DNA from 2 places in the Polaromonas potterensis genome. Region 1 is predicted to be linked to the other one. Evidence: riboswitches for the same ligand, from Rfam matches in the RefSeq annotation. Region 1 holds a riboswitch; the other holds the start of a gene.
The links. Region 1 has a riboswitch for glycine ahead of gcvT (glycine cleavage system aminomethyltransferase GcvT). Riboswitches for the same ligand answer to the same signal wherever they lie in the genome.

Region 1 (3,405 bases):
TGCGGCCCTGCGAAATTTCGGCCTGGTAAGGCGTGTAAGCGGTGTACCAGGCGGGGTTTTCCAGCACGTTGCGCAGAATCACGCCAGGTGTATAGGTGCCGTAATAACCCTGGCCGATAAAGTTTTTGAAGACCTGGTTTTTGGCGGCAATCGCCTTGAGCTGCTTGAGCGCGGCGGCCTCGGTCACCGGCGCCGGAATCGCCATGACGCTTTGGCGCGCGATGGAGCGCGGCACAATCCCGTCGATCAACTCGCGGCGCGAGCTGGAGCCCACCACCTTGAGCATATGGACTTCGTCCTCCGCTTCGATGCCGATGTGGCGGGCGATAAACTCAGCAGGATTTTCAAGCTCGCCCAGCGGCTTGGCGGTTGACATCAACATGGGGATTCTTTCCATTGAATGGGACGGGGGCAATTTTTCGACGGGTCGCCCCTAGAAAAATTAGCCCCCTCGGGGGGCAGCGTAGTACGCGAAGCGACAAGCGTGGGGGCGGATATTTATGCGTCTTTGGCAAACGCAGCGTAAGCCGCTTCGTCCAGCAGCGCGTCCAGCTGCTTGGCATCCGACAGCTTGACCTTGAAGAACCAGCCGGCACCCAGCGGGTCGCTGTTGGCCAGCGAGGGGTCGTCGCGCAAGGCTTCGTTGACTTCGGTGATGTCGCCGCTGATCGGCATGTAGACATCGGCAGCGGCCTTGACCGACTCCACCACGCCGGCAATGGCTTTTTGCGCAAACGTGCTGCCGACGGCAGGCAGGTCTACAAACACCACGTCACCCAATGCGTCTTGCGCATGGACGGTGATGCCGACGGTGGCGATGTCGCCGGTCACGCTGAGCCATTCGTGGTCTTCGGTGTACTTGATCATGGTTTTCTCCATTCATTAATGTTGTTAGATGCGGCTGGAATCAGCCGCGGAAATAGCGGTTGGGAACAAAAGGCATGGCCGCCACTTCCATGGCGACGGCTTTGCCGCGCACGATGGCGTTGACACGTGTGCCCAGCGTGGTGTACGCGGGCGCCACATAAGCCATGGCGATCGGCTGGTCGATTGTCGGCCCCAGCAGGCCGCTGCTGACTTCACCAATGTGCTGGCCGTCGGTATTTTGCAACTCGGTGTGTTCACGCACCGGCACACGTTCCAGCGCGATCAGGCCGACCCGTTTGCGTGTCAGACTCGCGGGGTTTGCCAGTTGCGCCAGTACTTTGTCTGCGCCCGGGAAACCACCGGCGCGTGCACCGCCGCTGCGCCGCACTTTCTGGATCGCCCAGTTCAGGCCGGCTTCCACCGGCGTGGTGCTGGTGTCGAGGTCGTTGCCGTACAGGCACAAGCCGGCTTCCAGGCGCAGTGAGTTGCGCGCGCCCAGACCGGCAGGTTTGACTTCGGGTTGGGCGAGCAGGGCTCTGGCCAGTGTTTCGGCCTGCGCCGCCGGTACCGAGATTTCAAAACCGTCTTCGCCGGTGTAGCCGCTGCGCGTGAGGAAACAGTCGCACCCCGCGATCTTGAAATGACCGCCGGTCATGAAGACGAGTTTTTCAACACCGGGGGCGAGGCGGGCCAGTGCGGTGACGGCCTGCGGGCCCTGCAGTGCCAGCAGCGCCAGGTCGGGCAGGGGGATGACCTCGCAGCGGCTGCCGATCTTGGCCTGGATATGTGCAATGTCGCCGACCTTGCAGGCGCCGTTGACGATGATGAAAATGTCGCCCCCACGGTCGCCCACTGCGTGTGGCTCCCTGCCCCCCAGGGGGGCTCTCGCGTCTTGGGGCGGCCCGGCGACGCTCGGATCGCCGCTGTTCGCGTAGTCGCGGTTGAAAAACATCAGGTCGTCAATGATGCCGCCCTCGTCATTGAGCAAGAGGCCGTAACGCTGCTTGCCGACCGCCAGATCGAGCACATCGACCGGCATCAAGGTCTCCAGCGCGGCGGCCGCGTCCGGTCCGACCAGGCGCAACTGGCCCATGTGCGACACATCAAACAGGCTGGCGGCGGTACGGGTGTGGTGGTGCTCGGCCATCAGGCCGGCCGGGTATTGCACCGGCATGGCGTAAGCGGCGAACGGCACCAGGCGTGCGCCAAGTTCTACATGCAGCGCATGCAGCGGTGTTTTCAGCAGAGTGGAATCGGTAGCGGACATAGGCGTTCTCCGGGGCAAAGCGTTATCCATGAAAAATCATGGGCTGCCCCTGCTGTCCGCTTTACCTGAGAGATTCACCTGGCGATACAGGTTTGCTCCTTCGGTGGGATGCCTTGAAGGCAGCCTCTCTCCAGTAGGGAACGTTGTCCGGAAAATACATGCCAAACAACGGTTGCCAGTCCTTTTGCCTGAGCGTTCAGCACACCATAAAGGGGATGCATGCGCCTTCGGCGGTTTTCATGTGAAAACTCTCTCCTGACCGGGTAAGTGTAGCCCAAGCCTTGGGTGCGTACACCTCTGGACAGGCGCAGGAGGAACGGAATACTGCGACCGTTGGGTCCGTATCATCAAGTAGGGCGCGGGTCCGGCTTAGCCGGCCCGCAGGCGCAGCTGCCCCCTCGGGGGGCAGGGAGCTACACGCAGTGAGCGACCGTGGGGGCGCTATTTGGAATAGACCAGATCGCGCAAGGTCAGCGAGAGTGCCGGGAAGTAGGTGATCACCATGAGACAGCCGAGGATCACGAGCACAAACGGAATCAGGTGGGTGACGATGCGGTCCAGTGAAATACGCGCCACCGTGCAGGCCGCAAACAGGTTCACCCCGAACGGCGGCGTGATCATGCCCAGTGCGAGGTTGACCACCATCACCATGCCGAAATGCACCGGGTCAATACCGAAATGCATGGCCACCGGCGCCAGGATGGGCGCCAGCACAATGATGGCGGCGCTGGTTTCGATGAACATGCCGATGATGAACAGGGCGGCGTTTACCCCGAGCAGGAACAGCGCTGGCGACTGCAGCACTTCTTGCAGCCAGCGGCCTATGGCGTCGGGCACACCGGCGCGGGTGATCAGAAAGGCAAACAGGCCCGCGTTGGCAATGATGAACATGATCACGGCACTGGAAATCACGGATTTGCGCAAGACCTGCACCAGGTTCGGCAGGCTGATCTCGCGGTAAATCACCACGCCGACAACCAGCGCGTAAAACACGGCCACGGCCGCCGCTTCGGTTGGTGTGAAGATGCCGCCGTAAATGCCGCCCAGAATGATGACAGGCATCAACAAGGCCCAGCCGGCCTGCCAGGTGGCTTTGCCAAAACTCAGGCGGCCGTCGCCGTCGTTTTTGCCCCAGCCTTTGAGCTTGCAATACACGTAGACAAAGGCCATCAGGGCCACGCTGATAAAAATGCCCGGGCCAACACCGGCGATGAACAACTCGCCGATCGAGACTTCAGCGCTGACACCGTACAGAATCATGGGAATGGACG
Region 2 (3,405 bases), on a different contig from region 1:
ACATCATCGGCCTGGACCCGGCGCGCAGCGGCATCGCGATTGCCGACGTGCCCAGCCTGGGCATGAAGCTGGCTTTTTGCGAACGCAACGCCGAGGCGGCGCGCGCCGACCTGGTGCGTGTCTGTGCCGAAATCCGCGAAGAGCTGGAGCCCGAAGAAGTCAGCCTCGACGTCGCCAGCGCCCTCAGCGGTTTACACGCCGACGCAGCGCCGCACCCGGCCCGGCGTATCGCCGGCGCGATATATGTCAGTTGCTCGGGGCGTGGCGGACCACACTTCGGTGCGTCCAGCGCCGAGCTGCAGATTGTGCGGCGTGCGCTGGGCGATGTGCCGCTGGTGGGTTTTTTTGCCGGCGGCGAGATTGCCCGCCACCAGCTTTATGGTTACACCGGCGTCTTGACGGTGTTCACCACGGGCGCCTGAGAACGGCCAGCAGCCCCCGGCGAGCGTTTGGGCACAGCGCCCTGGAACGCAAAATCAAGCTCGGGCCTGCGGCCGCTCACGATATCGGCCAGCGCCTTGCCCGAACCGCAGGCGTGTGTCCAGCCCAGGGTGCCGTGGCCGGTATTCAGGAACAGGTTGCTGATGCGACTCTGGCCAATCAAGGGCACATTGCTTGGCGTGGCCGGACGCAGGCCGCTCCAGAATTGCGCGCGGTTCACATCGGCTGCGCCGGGGAAAAGTTGCTGCACGCGCCGCACAATCGCCTGGCAGCGGGCCGCATTGAGCTGGCGGTCGTAGCCGTTGAACTCGGCGGTGCCGGCAATACGCAGCCGGTCTTCGGCCTCACCGTCGCTGCCCGGCGTGGTGTAGCGGCTGAACACCAGCTTGAACTCGTCGTCGGTCAATGACACCTGGTAAGCGCGTGTGGGTTCTATCACCGGCAAGGTGACCGAATAACCCTTGGCCGGATAAATCGGTAACTTCAGGCCCAGGGGCTCGGCCAGCGCCGCGCTGAAACTGCCGGCCGCCAGCACATAACTGTCGGCGGTCAGTTGCAGGTAGCGGCCTTGTGGATCGGTGGCCTCCACCGCGGTGATCTGGTTACCGGTCTTGAGCAGGCGCGTGATGTGGTGGCCCATCAAAAAGCGCACGCCACGCGCCTCGCAGAGTTTGGCCAGGGCTAACGTGAATTTGCGGGCGTCGCCCGATTCGTCCTCGGCGGTGTAGGTGGCGCCTGCGAGTTGGCCGCGCAGGGTGGCCAGCGCGGGCTCTATCGCCACCGCTTCGTCGGCCGAGATCACCCGGCGCTCACAGCCCAGCTCGCGCATCTGGCGCGAAGGCTCCAGCGCGCCTTCGAACTCCTGCTGCGAGGTGTAGAAATGCAAAATGCCTTGCGTGCGCTGGTCGTAGTCTATGCCGGTGTCTCGCCGCAGCTGCTGCAGCATGTCCCGGCTGTAGCTGCCGAGCTGGACGATCTGGCGGATGTTGTGGCGCGTGCGGGCAGGTGTGCATTCGCGCAGGAATTGCAGGCCCCAGGCCCATTGCCGGGTATCGGCCCGCAAGCGGAACAGCAGCGGTGCATCTTCCTTGCCCAGCCATTTGAGCACCTTGAACGGGGCGCTGGGGTTGGCCCAGGGTTCGGCGTGGCTGACCGAAATTTGCCCGCCGTTGGCGTGGCTGGTTTCCGCCGCCGGCGAGGTTTGCCGGTCAATGACGGTGACCTCATGGCCGAGTTGGGACAAATACCAGGCCGAGCTGACGCCGAGCAGGCCGCTGCCGAGAACAATAACGCGCATATTGAGAACCTTTTAGACAGTGGGTCCAAGCAGAATGGGCGTATCTAGCTATCAAATGGATAGCGTGTTGACGCCGACAACGGGTGTCGTTCTGTTGGTTGCCGCTCCCCCTGTCCTTGGTACCTGAGAGATTCACGCCGCAGCGGGCGCTGCGGGTTTGCTCCTTCGGTGCGATGCATCAAGGTGATGCAAAGGCTCTCCAGACGGCTATTTTCAGCATGCAGTACGGGACCTGAGCGTGTATGGGAGTTTGCGCCTTCGGTGGGACGCCTGGGGCGTCCACTCTCCTGCATGAGAGCCCGATTCTCACCGAAGCCGGGCCGGCTTGTCAAAATGTTTAACGCCGCAAGGCCGTAAATGCCTCGAACTCCCAGCTGCGCATGGCCAGCAGCAAGGTGTAGCCTTCGCGGTCCTTGTCGGCCAGTTTCTGGTCGGCCTGGTGTTGCTGCGCAAAGTCCTGTGCCACGCGTTGCATACGTTCCAGAAACGAAGGTGCCAGGCCGCGGCTGATGGCGCCGTGCACCAGCAGCAGACCTTCACCGCTGCCGTCGAAGCCGCCGGAAAAATAGTCCAGCAAGGCGTTGTCGCGAAAATAATCCATCACCGGGCCATGCGGCCGCCAGCGAAAAGTTTTGGCGAGTTTGAGCCGGTAACGGTTCAGGGCCTTGAGTTCGATGATGCCGATGCGGTCGAGTTGCGCGAAATATTTGATGCATTCCGTCTCTGTAAGGCGGTAGCTGCCCGTGATCTGCTCCAACGTCCATTGCGACAACACACAAATGGCGGTCAGCAGCAGCTTCTTGTCGGCCACCACGGCTTTTTCCTGCGCTTCGGTGAGTTCCGCCAGCAAGGGTTGGCTATCGGCCACCCGCCGCGCAAGATCAGCAAAGTCCAGTTTCAGGGCGCGGCAAATCGCGTCCACACGCGACAGCGGCATGTCACCCCGGGACAACATCCGTTTGACGCTGGACTCGGCCATGCCGAGTGCGCGCGCCAGATCGGCATACGTCATCTGGGCGGATTTGAGCTCCTTTTTCAAGGCAGTCACCAGGTCAGCGCTTGTGCTCATCAGAACTCCTTGGTATCGATGGTCGATACTTTAAGTCCTCTGACGTGGTCTTGTATCGATAACGAAGTGCAGAGGGCGTTGGTGAGAGCAGACTGCGCCCACACCTTGAAAGGGCTGCGCATGACATTGATCTTCGAAAAACCAAGGATCCAGGGAACCGGAAAAATCAGGGCAGAATCCGGGGCACTGACCTGCCAACCGGGCAGGCCATCCAGGCAGCCGCAAGAGCTTGCCGCGCAAGCACTGAAAAGAGGAGTCCGTCATGAGTGTTGATCCCGCCGCACCGGTGCCCCCCCCGTCTGCCAACGAACACCCGAACCAGTTCGCGCTGCTCAAGCAGCGCCGTTTTGCCCCGTTTTTCTGGACCCAGTTTTCCGGCGCCGCCAACGACAACCTGTTCAAGTTCGCTTTCACCGTGATGGTGACCTACCAGTTGCAAGTCAGCTGGCTGCCGCCCGCGATGGCGGGGCTGGTGATCGGTGCGCTGTTCATCCTGCCCTTTCTGCTGTTTTCGGCCACCAGCGGGCAACTGGCCGACAAGTACGAAAAACGCACGTTGATTGTTTTTGTGAAGCGCTTGGAGATGCTGATCATGGCG

Region 2: another riboswitch for glycine. It lies ahead of R6254_RS08365 (D-amino acid dehydrogenase); the one in region 1 lies ahead of gcvT (glycine cleavage system aminomethyltransferase GcvT).

What each region holds. Positions count from the first base shown of each region.
Region 1 is NZ_JAWQLX010000011.1:51,069-54,473, reverse strand. Features, by position in the region: gene gcvP (aminomethyl-transferring glycine dehydrogenase) at 1-382, opposite strand, end outside; gene gcvH (glycine cleavage system protein GcvH) at 499-867, opposite strand; gene gcvT (glycine cleavage system aminomethyltransferase GcvT) at 908-2,134, opposite strand; glycine riboswitch at 2,177-2,278, opposite strand; glycine riboswitch at 2,301-2,402, opposite strand; gene R6254_RS18370 (TRAP transporter large permease) at 2,576-3,405, opposite strand, start outside.
Region 2 is NZ_JAWQLX010000003.1:479,453-482,857, reverse strand. Features, by position in the region: gene R6254_RS08370 (FIST signal transduction protein) at 1-422, shown strand, start outside; gene R6254_RS08365 (D-amino acid dehydrogenase) at 383-1,738, opposite strand; glycine riboswitch at 1,950-2,038, opposite strand; gene R6254_RS08360 (helix-turn-helix domain-containing protein) at 2,076-2,807, opposite strand; gene R6254_RS08355 (MFS transporter) at 3,070-3,405, shown strand, end outside.